DNA from 2 places in the Mesorhizobium sp. M0119 genome. Region 1 is predicted to be linked to the other one. Evidence: riboswitches for the same ligand, from Rfam matches in the RefSeq annotation. Region 1 holds a riboswitch; the other holds the start of a gene.
The links. A riboswitch is a leader RNA that binds a small molecule or an ion and turns the genes downstream of it on or off. The one in region 1 is predicted to bind thiamine pyrophosphate.

Region 1 (9,405 bases):
AGGAAGGACAGGCTGTCGTTGATGGTGGCGTCGGCGCGGCCGGTAAGAAGCAGCTGGATCGACTGGTCGAAGCCGTCGGTGCCGACGAGTTCGGCGCCGTTGGTTTCAGCCAGCTTGCCGAAGTTCGAAGTCAGCGACTGCGCCGCCTTCTTGCCCTTGAGGTCGGCGAAGCTCTTGATATCGGTGTTGTCGCCGCGCACGATCAACACCGCCTTGGAGGCGATGTAGGGATCGGAAAAGTCATATTTGGCCTTGCGCGCCGCGGTGATGCCGACCTCGTTGATAACGGCATCGTAGCGGTTGGCGTCGAGACCGGCGATCAGCCCGTCCCATTTGCCTTCGAGGAACTGGGCCTTGACGCCGAGGCGCTCAGCAATGGCCCGCGCGATCTCGACGTCGAAGCCGACCAGCGCGCCGGAAGCATCATGATAGGTGAAGGGCGCATAGGTTCCTTCCGTGCCGACCTTGAAGACGCCGGATTGCTTGATCTGGTCGAGATTGGCACCGGCATGACTTGCGGCGATGGCCAGAAGCTGCAGCGTTCCGGCGACAATGAGCGATTTGAGCCATTTCATTTTTCTGTGATCCCGTCCTTGGCCGATGTCCGGCGTCATTGCGAGTGCCGGAAAATGACAGATGCGCGATGCCAGAATAAGAAACTAAATTTCAAAAATCTCGCGCCCTTGAAATCCCATTCTCAACCAGCATCTCCCGGCGCCATCCGGCTGAGTCAAGGCCGGTGGTGAATCGCCTGGAACAGCGCAATCGACATGACAGTCCGGGGGAACATTCCCCCGCATGGCACGTTCTTGGCTGTTGTAGGGCGCGGTGCCGCCATTTCAACCATCGGCGCCAACTCACGATTCGATCGCACCGCAACGCCTGAAGCAGGAGCGCGGCATGATGCAAGACAGTGCAGGACGGACCATGGTTCGCGCGGCGATGAAAGCCCCTTATCTGGAACGTGACGAAGAGCATCTCCTGGCGCTGCGCTGGAAGGAAAACAATGACCAGCACGCGCTGCACCGCATCACCGTCGCGCATATGCGGCTGGTCATTTCCATGGCGTCGCGGTTTCGCCACTACGGCCTTCCCCTGGGCGACCTGATCCAGGAAGGCCATGTCGGGCTGCTGGAGGCAGCGGCCCGTTTCGAGCCCGAGCGCGAGGTGCGGTTCTCGACCTATGCGACCTGGTGGATCCGCGCCTCGATGCAGGACTATATCCTGCGCAACTGGTCGATCGTGCGCGGCGGCACCAGCTCGGCGCAAAAGGCGCTGTTCTTCAACCTGCGGCGCCTGCGCGCCCGCCTGGCAAACGGCGCCGAGCAGACGTCGAATGCCACGCTCTACCGCGAAGTGTCGGCGGCTCTCGGCGTTTCCGAGGCCGATGTGGCGATGATGGATTCCCGGCTTTCGGCGCCGGACAGCTCGCTCAACACGCCGCTTGCCGACGATGCGGGCGCAACCGAGCGGATGGAGTTCCTGGTTTCGGATGATCCGCTGCCCGACGAGGTCGTTGGCGATACGATCGACGTCGAGCGCCGCTCGGTTTGGCTGAAGACGGCACTCGGCGCGCTCAATGCGCGAGAACTCAGGATTATCGAGGAGCGCCGGCTGAGCGACGAGGGCGCGACGCTCGAAGCACTCGGCGAAACGCTCGGCATCTCCAAGGAACGTGTCCGCCAGATCGAGGCGCGCGCCATGGAAAAACTCAAGGCGGCGCTGGTAAAGCAGAATCCGGAATTTCTCGCAGCCTGAATCGCGTCAGCTGCTATTTGTCGGTGACGATCTTGACCTTGTCGCCGGCCGAAACCGCGGCACCCGGCGACAGCGCGTTGAGCACCCTGAACAGATCCAGCTTGCGGTCGACGCCGACCATCTGTGCGGCCAGGGAGCCCATGGTCTGGCCGGGCTGCACCGTGACGATGCGGATACGCAGCGGCTTCAACGCCGCCTTCTCGGCAGCACTCAGGATGCGGAACGAGCCGCTGACCGAGCGCGCCACCGTGCTCAGCGAGGTGCTGGCCGAAGGCGCCGCGGTCAGCAAGCGGTAGACCTGGCCGCCGGCGCGGATCACCGCAATGTCAAATTGCCAGCCATCGGCACCGGCATGCGCGGTTGCCGCTTCGTTGCCGTTGATCGTCTCCTGGCGCACGCTGCTCTCGTCGAGGCCGGCAACCCAGCCGCTGCGGATGTAGTCGGTCAGCGAGCGGTCCTTGTCGATCGAGACGCCGTCGAAGCGGATTGCGATGTCGCCCGGGCCTGTCGCCGTCACCGCCGCCGCCGAATTGTCGATGATGAAGCCGTTGGGCACCGAGAACGACACGCCGAGGCCAGGATGCAGGAAGGTTTCGCCGCGCACATAGCCTTCCTCCGGCGTGTCGCCGTAAAGCAGCCCGTCTATGCCAGCAAGGAATGAATCGCGGTCGCGCGACCCGACACCGGGCGCGCCGAACTGGCGGGCGTGGCGCTGCGCGAGATCGATACGCTGCGGCGTGTTGGGGTGCGTCGCCAGGAAGTCGAGGCTGGCGTCGGTGGCGCCGCTGATGGAACGGAAATCGGTATAGGCCGACATCGACTGCAAGAAGCGGCCGGCGGCGTAGGGATCGAAACCGGCCTCGCCGATCGACTTGATGCCGATGGCATCGGCCTCCAGCTCCTGATTGCGCGAGAACTGCGCCAGCCTAAGCTTGCCGCGGACCAGCGCCGCCTTGGCCGTCGGGTTGTCGCCGAGCACATCCGAAACGACCTTGGTCGCCAACCCCTCTTCCGCTTCCAGCTGCTGGCGCTGCAGACCATGATTGGCCGTAACGTGGCCCATCTCATGCGCAATGACGGCGGCAAGCTCGGCCGAATCGTTGGCCAATGCCAGCAGGCCGCGGGTGATGTAGAGATAGCCGCCCGGCAGCGCGAAGGCATTGACGTTGGGCGAGTTGAGGATGGTGATGCGGTAGGTCTGGGTCGGGTTGGCCGACACCACGGTCAGTCTGCCGACGACCTTGGCCACCATGCGCTCGAGCTTGGGGTCGGAATACTCACCGCCATAGGTGGCAAGGATGCGCGGGTGCTGCGCCTTCGCCAGTTGGGCGAGCTTGCTGTTGGCGGCGACATTGTCGACCGTGATCGGCTTGTCTGAGGGCTGGAAGCCCGATTCCTGCACGTCGGGAGGCGTGAACATCTGGCAGCTTGCCAGCGCCACGGCAAGACCGGCCAGCGCCAGAAAGCGCGCCAGCGGTTTCACCCTCCGATTGTCGATGCCGGTCGGCAGATCGGCTTCCTTTCAAGTCCTGGGACGTGACCGCGAAAATCGGGCGCGATTTCCGGAAAGCATCACGCGCAAAATCAAGTGCTAAGGCGTCCTTCGTGCGTCCGACAGATACGAGGCAGCAAGGGCAAATCACGGTCTAAGCCGGACCAGCTCCTGGCGGACCTAGCCACACTACCTCGACCATGGCAAGCAAGCGCCGCTTCGCCTTCTGCCGGTTTGACCATAAATTATGTCCGCTTCCGGGCAACATCTCGTGATCCAGCCGCAAACGGACCCGAGCCGATATAGCGTCGGAATGCCTCCGGTCCAGCCCCGACGAAAAAATCAGCGGCGGTGCCCGTCGCGGCAACTGTGCCACCATCCAGGAAAACCATGTTTTGGCCGATACGGCGCGCATCTTCCGGCTGGTGCGTGACGAATAGCACCGTCATGCGCTGCTCCGAATGGACGTCGGCCACCAGGTCGAGCATGTCGTCGCGCAGTGCCGGTCCGAGCGAAGCGAACGGCTCGTCGAGCAACAATACCGGCCGGTCGCGCACCAGGACCCGGGCGAGCGCGACGCGCTGCCGCTCGCCGCCGGAGAGTTCGCGCGGCAGCCGGCTTTCCTTGCCGGCAAGGCCGACGCGCTTCAGCGCTGCGGCGATTGCGGCGCGGTCAGCCTCGCTCAGCCTGAGCGAAGGCGAGCGGCCGAGCCCGACATTCTGCTCGAGGGAAAGATGGGCAAACAGGTTGTTTTCCTGGAACACCATCGATACCGGCCGCGCTGATGGCGGCGCAGTGCTGACGTCGGCGCCGCCGATCAGCACGCGGCCCGACCGCGGCGTCTCGAAACCGGCCACCAGATTGAGCAGCGTCGACTTTCCCGAACCGCTCGGCCCCATGATGGCGGTGATTTCCGACGCCGGGAAATCGACATCGAATACAAGCGGCGTTTCACCATAGCTGAACGAGACATTATCGAGTCGTACGGCCGCGCCTTTTTCCACCGAAATGGACCGTTCCGGGCTGGTCGGCATCATGATTTCTCGCCCCTTCCCAGCCAGTCCGCGGCCAACACCAGCGCCAGGCAGACAAGGCCGAGCAGCAGCGCCAGGCCGGCGGCATCCTCAGTGCGGTAACTGCCCATGCGCGCCAGCAGCAGATAGGGCAAGGTCTGCACGGAATCGCTGCCGAACAGCGCAATGACGCCGAGATCGCCAAGCGACAGCGCCATGGCGAAAGCGAAGCCGGTGGCGAGCGGCCGCCGCAGCGACGGCCAGTCGACCAGCCGCAACCGGTTCCAGCCCGAGATACCAAGCTGTGCGCAGAGCCGTTCGTGGCGTTCGCTCGACGCGTCATAGGCAGGGCGGATGGCGCGGATGGCGAACGGCATCGCCATCACCGCATTGACCGCAACGACCATGACAGGGGCGATCGCAAAGACATCGCTGACGGTGCGCAAGAGCAGGAACCAGCCGGCGCCGATGACGATAGGCGGCACCACCAGGACGAACCCCGCACCGGTGTCGGCCAGATGTTCGAGCAGTGTCCGCCGGCCCTGCCGCCGGGTGAGCGCCAGCGCCCGGCGCGCCATGACCAGCGACAGCGACAACGCCACAGAGAGCAGCGCCGATAGGAGGGAGAGCACGGCACTGGTCGCCGTCGCTTGCCGCACCGCGCTCTCGCCGGCCAGGCGGCCGAGATCGGCGCCAAGCCCGGCTGCCAACGTGGCCGCCATCGGCCCGGCGACAAACAGCAGTGCCAGCCCGATCGCCAATGCGTTCAGCACGGTCTCGGCCGCACCGGCTGAAAAATACCGGCGCGGCGCCACCGGCAGATTGGCATCCCCTACCATATTGGCGCCGAGCCGCGTCAAGGCCAGCACGACGACGAAGGTCAGGGCAATCTGCAGCAGGGTCAGCGTCACAGCCCGCGCCGGGTCGAAGTCGAAACGCAGCGCCTGGTAGATGGCAACCTCCAGCGTCGTCGCGCTGGGTCCGCCGCCGAGCGTAAGCACGATGGTGAAGGAGGTGATGCACAGCATGAAAACGAGCCCGGCAACGCCCGGCAAGGCCGCACGCAGCGGCGGCCATTCGATCAGCCGGAAGGCCGGCGCAGCACCCATGCCAAGCTGGCTCGCCAGCCGCCATTGGTCGGCCGGCACGGTCTGCAACGCCTCCAGGAACAGCCGCGTCGCCAGCGGCAGGTTGAAGAAGACATGGGCGACGAGTATGCCCGACAGGCCATAGATGCCGGGCCAGCTCTGGCCGCCAATCGCGCCGAGCGTGCCGGCGAAATACCCGGCGCGGCCATAGAGTGCCAAGACACCGAGTGCGGCAACAATGGCCGGCAGCGCCAGCGGCACGGCGAAAAGCTGGAGGATGAAGCCTCGCCCGAAAAAACGCGGATGCCGCGACAGGGCACGCGCGACGAACAGCGCCGGTGCGACGGAGAGCAGGGTCGACAGCAGAGCCTGCCAGAGCGTGAAACGGACGACGCGCAAGAGATAGGAATCGAAAGCGGAGGCGGCGCCGGACAGGTCGCGTGTGGCTTCGACGACGAGCCCGGCGAATGCACCGCCGATCAGCAGCGCGATGGCGGCGAGCGCGACGATGCCGGCAGTGACGCGGGGATCGGCCGGATGACGCGTATGCATGTCGCGCTACCCGACACTACGACAGGTGTTGATCGAAGGAAATACCTGGCAATGGCCGAGCCCACCCCTCTCTGGCCTGCCGGCCATCTCCCCCTCAAGGGGGGAGATTGCGCACTCAGCCGCCTTCGCCAATCTCACAAGTGGCAGGACGAGGAGAGGCGACAAAGCTGCCGATCTCCCCCCTTGAGGGGGAGATGGCCGGCAGGCCAGAGGGGGGTGGCTTGGCGCAAACATCCGACGAGGCTTGAGCCCTACTTGCTCATCGCCGCAAGCCACTCATCGACCCAGGCCTTGCGGTTGGCCGCGACGTCTTCCGGGCTGAACAGCAAGGTCTTGGTCGGCTTGACCAGCTTGTCGAACGCCGGGTTGAGCGGCTTGTCGGTTTTGCCGGCCGGGAACATCCAGTTGGTTTCGGGAATGACATCCTGAAATTTCGGTCCGGTCATGAAGGCAATGAACTTTTCTGCCAGCGGGTTCTTCGCACCCTTGGTGGTGATCCCCGCAACCTCGATCTGCAGATATTCGCCCTCCTCGAAGGACGCCGCCTGGTAGCGCTCGGTGTTTTCGGCGACCATGTGGTAGGCCGGCGAGGTGGTGTAGGACAGCACCATCGGCGCCTCGCCCTTGGTGAACAGGCCGTAGGCCTCGCTCCAGCCCGGCGTTACCGTCAGCACCTTCGCCTTGAGTTTGGCCCAGGCTTCCGGCGCCTTGTCGCCATAGACCGACTTGACCCACAGCAGCAGGCCAAGGCCCGGCGTCGAGGTGCGCGGATCCTGGATGACGATCTTCTCTCCGGCATCGCCCTCGACCAATTCCCTGAGGCTCTTCGGCGGGCTCTTCAGTTTTTCGGTATCGTAGACGACGGCGAAATAGCCATAGTCGAACGGCACGAAAATATCGTCGCTCCAGCCGCCCGGCACACTGACGCCCGACACGGCGCCGTGCGGCGAAAACAGGCCGGTTGCCTTGGCATCCGCCGTCAAATTGGTATCGAGGCCAAGTACGATATCGGCCTTGGTCGCGGCGCCTTCCAGCTTCACACGGTTGAGCAGCGCCACGCCGTCGGCGACCGAGACGAATTCGACGACGCAACTGCATTCGGCCTCGAAGGCCTTCTTCACCGCCGGTCCCGGACCCCAATCGGCGGTGAAGCTTTCATAGGTATAGACCGTCAGTCTATCCTGTGCCGATGCCTGCCCTGGCAGGGCGAGCGCGGATGCCGCAAGCAGGACAATTGAGACAAGAGAGTGGAAAAAACTGCGCATCGGCGCCTCCTTCGTTCGCGTTGAAAGGAATTGAGGCGTCGGGCTGTCCGAAACGTCTAATCCCTCCGCCGGTACAAACCGGATCAGGTTCAGCGGGTTGGCAGTCTTGCCTCTCAGCCGGTCCGCGAAAATCGCGTCCGGCACCCCGTTAGAGCGTTGCGACACATAGGCCCGGCCGAAGTGCTGCGCAAGCGGAAGTTTGCCGGGCATCCAAAGCCCAGCCTTCCGTTTCGTCTGCCGTTTCATCTTCCGTTTCCGGGGCAGGGCTGGTAAGGGCCACGAGATATGAGCACATTCACCATCCTGCTTGGCGGCGATCTCATCCGCACGCCGCTGCTCGACCGCCAGGTCGAAGGCTCCCGCGTCATCGCTGCCGATGCCGGCATCGGCCATGCCCGCATGCTGGGCCTGAGGCCGGAACTTTGGGTCGGCGACTTCGATTCGGTGCCTGCCGAGTTGCCGGAGGATCTGGCCGCCGTGCCACGGCAGGTGTTTCCCGCCGAAAAAGACAAGACCGACGGTGAACTCGCTATCGCCGCCGCACTCGAACGTGGTGCGACCAGCCTTGTGCTCGCAGGCGCCTTCGGCGGCAAACGTACCGACCACATCTTCCTGCATCTGGCGCTGAGCGTCCGGCTGGCGGAAGGCGGGACGGAAGTGCTTTTGACCAGCGGCGCACAGGAAGGCATTCCCTTGCTGCCGGGAAAGACTGGCTTCGACTATGCCGACGGCACGCTGTTTTCGGTGCTCGGCTTCTCCGATCTCGCCGGCCTGAGCGTCACCGGTGCCAAATGGCCGCTCGACCATGTCGAGGTTGCGTTCGGCTCGTCGCTGACCATTTCCAACGAGGTCAGGGGCCGGTTGGAAATCGCGCTGGCCAGCGGCCGCGCGCTGCTGCTCGCGCATCCCTACCCTCTTCCGGAAAGCTGAGCCCAGAAAGCTGACATGGCGCCGCCGCTTCTCAATCTCGACGGGATAAAGCTGACATTTGGCGGCACGCCGCTGCTCGACGGTGCCGCCCTGACGGCCTCAGTTGGTGACAAGATCGCCCTGGTCGGCCGCAACGGCTCTGGCAAGTCGACGCTCCTCAAGATAGCCGCCGGGCTGATCGAACCGCAGGACGGCGAAGTCTTCCGCCAGCCTTCGGCGACCGTGCGCTACTTGCCGCAAATGCCCGACATGGACGGCTTTGCGACTGTCCGCGCCTATGTCGAGGCGGGGCTCGGGCCGGCCGACGATCCCTACCGCGCCACCTATCTGATGGAGCATCTCGGCCTGACCGGCGAGGAACGGCCGAACGATCTCTCCGGCGGCGAGGCGCGGCGCGCCGCCCTCGCCCGCGTCATGGCGCCCGAGCCCGACATTCTCCTCCTCGATGAGCCGACCAATCATCTTGACCTTTCGGTCATCGAATGGCTGGAGGAGGAGCTTGCCCGCACCTCCTCGGCACTGGTCGTCATCTCGCATGACCGTCGTTTTCTCGAGCGCGTGTCACGCGCCACAATCTGGCTCGACCGCGGCCAGACCCGCCGTCTCGACAAGGGCTTTGGCTATTTCGAGGAATGGCGCGACACGGTGCTGGAAGAGGAAGAGCGCGAGCAGCACAAGCTCGGTCGCCAGATCGTGCGCGAGGAGCACTGGCTGCGCTATGGCGTGACGGCAAGGCGCAAGCGCAACATGCGCCGGCTCGGTGAGTTGCAGACCATGCGCCAGCGCTTTCGCGGCCACCGCGGCGCCGAGGGTGCGGCGACGATGACAGCCAGCGACGCCGCCGAATCCGGCAAACTGGTGATCGAAGCCAAGAACATCGAGAAGAGCTTTGGCGATCTGACCGTGGTCAAGGGATTTTCGACCCGCATCCAGCGCGGCGATCGCGTCGGCCTGGTCGGGCCGAACGGCGCCGGCAAGACGACGCTGTTGAAGATGCTGACCGGCGAATTGAAGCCGGACGCGGGCACGGTGCGGCTCGGCACAAATCTGGAGATCGCCACGCTCGACCAGAAGCGCGAAGCCGTCGACCCGCAGGAGACATTGGCGCAGTATCTCACCGACGGGCGCGGCGAGAACCTCGTCATCAATGGCGAGCAGCGCCACGTCGTCTCTTACATGAAAGACTTCCTGTTCAAGCCGGAACAGGCGCGCACGCCGGTGCGCGAGCTTTCGGGCGGCGAGCGGGCACGGCTGATTCTCGCACGCGTTTTGGCGCGGCCGGCAAACCTGCTTGTGCTCGACGAGCC
Region 2 (9,405 bases), on a different contig from region 1:
CCTCACGCGTACCGTTTGGTTCCACCATCCCTTCCCTTCAGCGTGCGCCTGGTCGCGTAGATTCTGCTGAGCGGCTGCCGCATCCAACGAGATAACACCGCGTTGGGACCAGACTTTGCTCGCCAGCTAGCGCAGCCCCATGGTGATCTCTGGCATCTCGATGAGCTCGTTTTGTGAATTGCTGGCAAGAAGCATTAGCTGTGGCGCGCCGTCTATCAGGACGAGAGCCTGCTCGACGCGACCGTCAGGTCCGCCGCAATGCCAAGGCTGGCGCGCCTACGGACTCCGTGGTGAAGGCAAGGCTGCGCGTTCAGCGCGTGATTACCGACCATCGCGCTCGCCAAAATGACGGCGTCGTACCGAGCGGTGCCCGCCGCATGATGTCTCAACGTCGGGGCTCACAGCAAACAAAGCTGTCGCCATTGAACGAAACTGTCGCGAAGCGAACAGACGAACCGTAGCCGAAACGTTTGCCGTTCGTGCTTGGGTTGATCCGCAAGGCAGAAAGGAAGGAAGAGCGAACCAAGGTCCGCCGGCACACTTGAGCTTCAAGCCGCAGCTGCGTCGTCAGGATGGCACGTCATTTGCAGTAGAAGCCTTTGTGACGGCCCGCCCACAACTAGCGGAGATGACGGTGATGGTTTGTACAGAAATGTTGAATGGCGTCGTTTCGGCAATAATTATATTTGTAATAACAATTGCATATCTGTAACAATAATACCCAATAGTATTCTCAATTTCTCATGAACATCTGGCATGACGAGCGCATCAAAACTGCTCAAAAATTCACTCAATGCGCATCGTTATCGACTGGTTCCTTAGCAAAAATTCATTCACTGACGTCCATTCCTTTTACTCTTTGAACGGAGATCAACAATGAATATTAGGAGCCTCCTCCTCGGCTCAACTGCGGCACTGATTGCCTTTTCCGACGCTCGCGCCGTGACCGCCGTTGCCGAGCCTGACCCGACTGAGTACGTTAAAATCTGCGACGTTTACGGCTCGGGCTACGTCTACATTTCAGGCACTGAGACCTGCCTGCGCATCGGCGGCTATGTCCGTTACGACATCGGCTTGCGCCATGTCGGATTGTTTGACCACGCAAGAACCTCGGATGTGAGGACTGGCGAGCATCAGGGCACATGGCAAAACAACACGCGCTTCACATTGAAAACTTGGACCGGCCAGGAGACCGAACTCGGCACGTTGAAGACCTACACCGAAACCCGCATGAACTTCGGTAACCGCCACACTTCGGTTTCGGACAGTTCTCGGTCCTATGCCTTCAACGGAGACAGCACCTTGACTTTCGCCTGGATTCAGCTTGGTGGCCTCCGAGTTGGTAAGGACTGGTCGGCCTTCGACATGTTTATCGGCGGCGCGGGTGACGTACTCAACCAGACGCCGGTTCCGTACGGCGCTTTCGGTACCAATGTGGTTCAGTACTACTTCGACGCCGGGAACGGCTTTTCGGCCGTGGTTTCGCTCGAAGAAGGCTCGGGCGTGGTCGGCACAATCGACAGCTACTCTCCGCACGTAGTCGGCGGCTTGAAATACACACATGGCTGGGGCGCGATCACCGGCGTTGCCGCTTATGATAGCAACTACGAATCGGTGGCCGCCAAGGTCCGTGTCGACATCAATGTCACCAACGAACTGTTGCTGTTCGGAATGCTCGGCTACGGTTCCAACGGCAAGCTCAACGACGACTCCACGAACGCCATCGACGCTCATGGTCGCGGCTTCTATAAGAGTTGGGGTGGGAACTGGGCTTTCTGGGCTGGCGCCACTTACAAGCTCAACGAGACAACTTCGTTCAACCTTCAGCTCTCCGGTGATCAGCTCAAGAACCATGGTGTCGCTGCAAACGTCGCCTATGCGTTTCTTCCAGATTTCACAGTTACGGCGGAACTCGACTATAGCCGCTACGGCAACTTCGCCGTCGGCAAGGTGGACGCTTCCAACGTGAACTGGACCAACGCCAACAAGAAGAGCGGTGTCGCCGGAATCCTGCGTTTCGAACGCTCATTCTAACGCGATGAAAGGGTTGAGTTCCGGTTGAGCGGAACAATCCCGCAACACTCCAAGAGAACGTCGCATGAAGCTATACGAGATTGGAGCCTCGATCTCGGGGCCGGACGATGTTTCATATCAGATCTGGTCCGGATGATCGCGCAGGCGATATTCATCGCCCGATTATGTGTTTTGATCCGCAGCTCTTTCATTTCCACATCCCTTCCGCCCGCGTGACGGACCCTGCCATCCAGCAGTACCCGGCCGGGTTTTCCGAACTCGAAGGCCCAGTCGGGTGAGGAGGTGTTCAACTTGTTGATCGATTGTGGGGTGTGGCCCGATGCACTTGAAAATCGCAAATGGATCGCCTCCGTTCAGCCATCCCTGGGAAATTCGGGCGCGAGAACAAGCTCCAGAGCATAAGCGAGGCTGATCGAGGAACAGACGATTCTCAAGTGATGCTCCATCCGATCTTGCGCCTGCCGGGTTTGATCGCCCGACGATCACCGCCGCGGCCCGAATGCGCTTGACAAGATAGCGCTCGCCCGTTCAACCTGAGGCATTCACCAGGGGAGTCCCGGCAAGGGGCTGAGATACTGCTGGCTTTCGCGGCGCAGTGACCCGTTGAACCTGATCCAGTTCATACTGGCGTAGGGACGGTGCAAGCGCTTTGCGGGAGTTTACGCCCGAGGTCCTGTTTCGAGCAGGTCGCTAGAAGCGTCTTTTCATCCTTCCGGCACAGAACTGGGTCTCCAATGCAACGAGCAAAGGAGCCTCAAGATGAATGCCCTCACGCCCGCCGTCTCGACGGGACCGCTGCCAGCCTCGCGGAAAATCCACAAATCCGGTGCCATCCACCCGCAGATCAGGGTGCCGATGCGCGAAATCTCCGTCCATCCGACGGCCGGCGAGCCGCCCGTCACCGTCTACGATCCGTCTGGCCCCTATACCGACCCGACTGTCGAAACCAGCATTGAAAACGGTCTTGCCCGGCTTCGCCACGAATGGATCACGGCGCGCGGCGATGTCGAGGCCTATGACGGCCGCCGCGTGCGGCCGGAGGACAACGGATTTGTGACCGGTGAGCGCCTGACGCCGGAATTTCCCATTCGCAACCGGCCACTCAGGGCCAAGTCAGGCGAGGCGGTGACCCAGCTTGCCTATGCGCGCGCCGGCATCGTCACGCCCGAAATGGAGTTCGTCGCCATCCGCGAGAACCTTGGTCGCGAGATCCTGCACGGCAAGCTTGAGCGCGACGGCGAGGCCTTCGGCGCGGCGATCCCCGACTTCGTCACGCCTGAATTCGTCCGCCACGAGGTGGCGCGCGGACGCGCGATCATTCCCGCCAACATCAATCATCCCGAGAGCGAGCCGATGATCATCGGCCGCAATTTCCTGGTGAAGATCAACGCCAATATCGGTAATTCCGCCGTCACCTCCTCGATGGCGGAAGAGGTCGAAAAGATGGTCTGGGCGATCCGCTGGGGCGCCGATACCGTGATGGACCTGTCGACCGGCCGCAACATCCACAACATCCGCGAATGGATCGTCCGCAACTCGCCGGTGCCGATCGGCACGGTGCCGCTCTATCAGGCGCTGGAGAAGGTGGGCGGCATCGCCGAGGATCTGAGCTGGGAGGTCTATCGAGACACGCTGATCGAACAGGCCGAACAAGGCGTCGACTATTTCACCATCCACGCCGGCGTGCGGCTCCACTATATTCCGATGACTGTTGACCGGGTCACGGGTATCGTCTCGCGCGGCGGCTCCATCATGGCCAAATGGTGCCTGCACCATCACCGGGAGAGCTTTCTTTACGACCATTTCGCGGAGATATGCGACATTTGCCGCGCCTATGACGTGTCCTTCTCGCTCGGCGACGGCCTTCGTCCCGGCTCCATCGCCGATGCCAATGACGCGGCGCAATTCGCCGAGCTGGAAACGCTCGGCGAGCTGACGCAGATCGCCTGGGCGAAAGATTGCCAGGTGATGATCGAGGGGCCCGGCCACGTGCCGATGCACAAGATCAAACAGAACATGGACAAGCAGCTCGCTGTCTGCGGCGAGGCGCCGTTCTATACGCTTGGACCGCTGACCACCGACATTGCGCCGGGCTACGACCACATCACCTCAGGCATCGGCGCCGCCATGATCGGCTGGTTCGGCACGGCCATGCTCTGCTACGTCACGCCGAAGGAGCATCTCGGCCTTCCCGATCGCAACGACGTCAAGACCGGCGTGATCACCTACAAGATCGCGGCGCATGCCGCCGACCTGGCGAAGGGCCATCCGGCAGCGAAAGCCAGAGATGATGCCCTTTCCCGCGCGCGCTTCGAGTTTCGCTGGGAGGACCAGTTCAACCTGTCGCTCGATCCCGAAACCGCGCGGTCCTTCCACGACCAGACCTTGCCCAAGGAGGCGCACAAGCTGGCGCATTTCTGCTCGATGTGCGGACCGAAATTCTGCTCGATGCGCATCTCTCACGACATCCGCGCCGAGGCACAGAAAGAGGGCATGGCGGCGATGGCGGCGAAATACCGCGAGGGCGGCGATCTCTACGTGCCAGCGGACGAGACCGGCGCACCGCTCACGCCTCAGCCAGGTAAGCCATCATGAAGGTGCTGATAAAGGGGGCCGGCGTCGCCGGCCTCACCGCCGCCTTCGAACTCGCCGCCCGCGGCGGGACGGTCACTGTCGCCGAGATCCGGCATGGCCTTGGAGGCAATGCGTCGTGGTTCGCCGGCGGCATGCTGGCGCCATGGTGCGAGCGTGAAAGCGCCGAGCAGCCGGTGCTGGACCTTGGACGTGACGCTGCCGACTGGTGGGATGCGGTGCTGCCGGGTCAGGTGACACGGGGCGGAACACTTGTCGTGGCCCCCCCGCGTGATGCCGGCGAGCTCGACCGCTTCGCCAGCCGCACGTCGGGCCATCGGCGTGTCGATGAAGACGAAATTGCGCTCCTGGAACCCGACCTCGCCGGCCGCTTCCGGCGCGGACTGCTCTTCCCATATGAGGCTCATCTCGACCCGCGCCAGGCGATGGCAGCACTTCATGACAAGCTCGCAGCCATGGGTGTCAAATTCCACTTCGGCACCGACGCCCGGCATGTTTCCGGTTTCGATCGTCAGATCGACTGCACTGGAATCGCAGCAGCCGATGACAGGCTGCGCGGCGTTCGCGGCGAAATGCTGATCCTGCGCGCGCCTGATATCTCGCTGTCGCGCCCGGTCAGGCTGCTGCATCCGCGCTTTCCGCTTTATGCGGTGCCGCGTGCCGACACGCAGTTCATGATCGGCGCGACTATGGTTGAAAGCCAGTCCTCCGGACCGGTGACGGCGCGTTCGATGATGGAACTGCTCGGTGCCGCCTATGCCCTCCACCCGGCTTTTGGCGAGGCCGGGATCGTTGAAACAGGTGTCGGCATCCGTCCAGCCTTTCCCGACAATCTGCCGCGCGTGGAGGCACTTGGAACTGCCGTCGCGATCAATGGACTCTATCGCCATGGTTTTCTTCTCGCCCCTGCCATGGCGCGCCAGGCTGCCGACCTGATTTTCAGTCAAGACAGAACCAAGGAGCTTGCCCATGAAACTAACGGTCAATGGCGAAGCGCATGAGGTTGCCGCCACCACGCTGGCGGAGCTGCTTGCCGCGCTCGACTATGAGGGCGATTGGCTGGCGACGGCCGTCAACAGCGACCTCGTGCACAAAGCCAACCGGGCGGAATTCCAGTTGAGCGACGGCGACCGGATCGAAATCCTCTCGCCGATGCAGGGAGGCTAGCATGTTCGATCTTCTCGGGACAACGCTTCCCTCCCGCCTGCTTCTCGGTACCGCTCAATATCCTTCGCCGGCCATCCTTGCCGAGGCCGTCAAGGCGTCGGGAACCTCGGTGGTGACCGTCTCGCTGCGCCGCGAGATGGCAGGCGGCAGGGCTGGCGAAAAGTTCTGGTCACTGATCCGCTCGCTCGGCGTCAGAATCCTGCCCAACACTGCCGGCTGCCACTCCGTCAAGGAAGCTGTCACCACCGCGAAAATGGCGCGCGAAGTCTTCGACACGAGTTGGATCAAGCTCGAAGTGATCGGCAACCACGACACGTTGCAGCCGGACGTGTTCGGCCTTGTCGAAGCCGCCCGCATCCTGTGCGAGGACGGCTTTTCGGTACTTCCCTATACCACCGACGACCTTGTTGTCGCCGAGCGGCTGCTGGAGGCGGGCTGCAAGGTCTTGATGCCGTGGTGCGCGCCGATCGGTTCGGCGCTGGGGCCGGTCAACATCACAGCGCTGCGCTCGATGCGCGGCCATTTCCCTGGCGTCCCGCTGATTGTGGATGCGGGGCTCGGGCGACCGTCGCATGCGGCCACCGTCATGGAACTTGGCTTTGACGCGGTCCTCCTGAACACGGCGGTCGCCAAGGCGGCTGATCCGGTCGGCATGGCGCGTGCGTTCGGCAAGGCGGTCGACGCCGGCCGTGAGGCTTTCAGTTCGGGAATGCTCGAACCGCGCGACGTCGCAGTGCCATCGACACCGACGATCGGCAGGGCGGTTTTTTCATGAAGCTCGATCCCTTCTACTTGATCGTCGACAATGCCGCCTGGATCGAGCGGTTGGTCCCGCTCGGCGTCAAGCTGGTTCAGTTGCGCATCAAGGATAGGGACGAGACCACGCTGCGCTCGGAAATCCGCCGCGCGAACGACGTCTGCGCGGTCCATGGTTGCCAACTGATCGTCAACGACTATTGGCGGCTCGCCATTGAGGAAGGCTGCGACTTCGTACATCTCGGCCAAGAGGATTTGGCTGCGGCTGACCTGCTGGCGATTAAGTACGCCGGATTGAAGCTCGGGCTTTCGACCCACGATCACGCCGAACTCGAAACGGCGCTAGCGGCCGAGCCTGACTATGTAGCCCTGGGGCCTATTTATCCCACTAGCCTCAAGAAGATGAAATGGGCGCCGCAAGGGCTCGAGCGGCTCAGCGAGTGGAAACGACGGGTCGCGCCGATCCCGCTGGTCGCCATCGGTGGCCTCAACCCCGACCGGCTCGACGGCGTATTCGAGGCTGGGGCAGACAGTGCCGCGGTGGTCACCGACGTCACGCTGAATCCTGACCCTGAAGCGCGCACCAGAGAGTGGATAAAAGAGACCGCCCGATGGCGCTGAGGCAGGAGTTGCATGTACTTGTCGTCGGCGGATCGGACTCCAGTGGGGGTGCCGGAATCGCGCGCGATATCGAGACCCTCTCCGCCATGGGCGTGCGCAGCTGCCTTGCCGTCACTGCGGTGACGGTGCAAACACACGACATCGTCGCGGACATCCTTCATCTGCAACCCGGTTTGGTGGCCGATCAGATGCGTGCAGCGCTGCAGGCCAACAAGCTGGCGGCCGTCAAGATCGGCATGCTCGCAACGGCTGAGATCGTCGCCGCGGTTGCCGCTGTGCTGCGCGAAAATCCGGGCATACCGGCAGTCCTCGATCCGGTGCTGGCTTCCACGTCAGGCCGAGCGCTTCTTGAAGCAAGCGCCATCCCCATCATGAAGCAGCATCTGATGCCACTTTGCCGTATCGTCACACCCAATCTTATCGAACTGGCGCTTCTTGCCGGCTCAGAGCTAGCGGTGGATGAGGTCGGCGCGCTTCAACAAGGACAACAACTGCTCGCCGCCGGGGTTCAGGCCCTGCTGATCAAAGGCGGCCACGGCTCAGGACCTCGCTCAACGGATGTTCTCGTTCGACCCAACCAAGAACCCGTGCGCCTTGACACTCGTCGGCTGGCAAGAACGATGCGCGGCACCGGCTGTGCCCTGGCCAGCGCGATAGCCGCGTATCTGGCGATCGGGGGATCGATTGAGGAAGCGGTGCGCCAGGCCAAGCTTCTGGTGTTCGAAAAGATTTGGAAACACCCCATATGAGAATCAGGCTTGCGATAGGCGGCCCCATTTTATCGCCGACGATTTCAGCCAACGGAGGGTCATGTTCGCTGGCCGGTGCTTATGACAAAAGCATCTGATCCTGACGCATTTGTGGCTCTGGTTTCGTCGATGGGTGAATGATCTTCGGTTCAGCAGACGATTAGCGGCGGGAGCCAGGCACCGCCAATCGCGTGGAATCTAGGATCATATTGCGCGAGCAAGAATCCCGTTGGCGGCGATTATCACCAAGGGGATCTTGGCGTCGGCGACTGTGTACACCTGACTAGATCTAGTTTGCGGCGATCATTCTTTGAGAATTCGCGTTTACCGGGTACCCACGATGCACAACGGGCGAGTTTTTCAAAGAGGCGCGTCCTCCTTCGAAGCGCTTCGGAGGGCCAGGCTCTAGGCTCGCCCCGAGCCCCTGCGTAGCCTGCGGGGAGCTGGGTCTCGGCCCATCCGGGTAACGATCCTTCGCCCAGACAAAGCTATGGAAACGATCAAAGCTTTGTTTTAGCTAGGTTATTACCGATTATCGCATAAAAAACTTGTTATCGCACGACTTAAAAAACTTGCAAGTCCACAGCATCATTGACTTGTCACCTATCAGCACTATATACTTGTAATCGCACAGCTCTAAAAACTTGCAGAGGCACGGCCATGGCCAAGCCCCATGAAAAACTCGCTGAATCACTGGCCGTCCTCAAAGAGCTGCAGGAGGGTGGGCGGCGCATATTCAAATCAGATGAGCTGACCCGCGTCCACCGGGAGCGGCTGCTGCAGAACGGGTTCCTGCGCGATGTTATCAAAGGCTGGCTCATGTCGACCGGCCCGCAGGCACAGCAGCAAGACACCACCCCCTGGTACGCGAGCTTCTGGGAGTTCTGCTCCCTTTACTGCAATGACCGGTTCGGCAAGGACTGGTTCCTGTCACCGGAGCAGTCGCTGCTTCTGCACGCGGAAGCGCCCACTATTCCGCCTCAGGTGGTGGTGAACACCCCCAAAGGCACGAATAACAAAATCGACCTGCTGTTCGGCACTTCGCTCTATGACCTCAAGGTCAAGGAGATGCCGGCCGAACTGACAGAGAAAAACGGCCAGCGCGTGTTCACTGTCGAGGCCGCCCTTACCCGGGTGCCGGAAGCGTTCTTCCAGCGCGCCCCTATCGAGATGCAGATCGCCATGGCATCGGTGCGCGACGTATCAACCGTTCTGGCCCTGCTGCTTGATGGCGGCCATTCCGCCGTGGCGGGACGGCTTGCAGGGGCCTTCCGTCGCGTAGGACGCGACTCCTTTGCCGATGAAATCGTGGCCGCCTTCAAAGCCGCCGGCTATGACGTGCGCGAATCCGATCCGTTCGCGGGACAAATTGGAGTGACAACCATTGCGGCGGGCGTACCGCCGTTGGTCGCCCGCCTGCGCGCGATCTGGCAATCGCAGCGCGAAGCCATCATCGAGATATTCCCGAAGGCACCCGGACTTCCGT

Region 2: linked by a shared signal. The riboswitch ahead of thiC (phosphomethylpyrimidine synthase ThiC) and the one ahead of thiB (thiamine ABC transporter substrate binding subunit) in region 1 are both predicted to bind thiamine pyrophosphate.

The regions. Positions count from the first base shown of each region.
Region 1 is NZ_JAMYTU010000006.1:162,639-172,043, reverse strand. It holds gene NKJ40_RS08660 (amino acid ABC transporter substrate-binding protein) at 1-575, opposite strand, end outside; gene NKJ40_RS08655 (RNA polymerase factor sigma-32) at 901-1,758, shown strand; gene NKJ40_RS08650 (M48 family metalloprotease) at 1,772-3,241, opposite strand; gene thiQ (thiamine ABC transporter ATP-binding protein) at 3,496-4,287, opposite strand; gene thiP (thiamine/thiamine pyrophosphate ABC transporter permease) at 4,284-5,903, opposite strand; gene thiB (thiamine ABC transporter substrate binding subunit) at 6,155-7,168, opposite strand; TPP riboswitch at 7,212-7,326, opposite strand; gene NKJ40_RS08630 (thiamine diphosphokinase) at 7,454-8,098, shown strand; gene NKJ40_RS08625 (ABC-F family ATP-binding cassette domain-containing protein) at 8,114-9,405, shown strand, end outside.
Region 2 is NZ_JAMYTU010000058.1:6,404-15,808, reverse strand. It holds gene NKJ40_RS29200 (porin) at 877-2,034, shown strand; TPP riboswitch at 2,572-2,688, shown strand; gene thiC (phosphomethylpyrimidine synthase ThiC) at 2,794-4,629, shown strand; gene thiO (glycine oxidase ThiO) at 4,626-5,627, shown strand; gene thiS (sulfur carrier protein ThiS) at 5,596-5,793, shown strand; gene NKJ40_RS29180 (thiazole synthase) at 5,795-6,568, shown strand; gene NKJ40_RS29175 (thiamine phosphate synthase) at 6,565-7,170, shown strand; gene NKJ40_RS29170 (hydroxymethylpyrimidine/phosphomethylpyrimidine kinase) at 7,161-7,919, shown strand; gene NKJ40_RS29165 (Fic family protein) at 8,580-9,405, shown strand, end outside.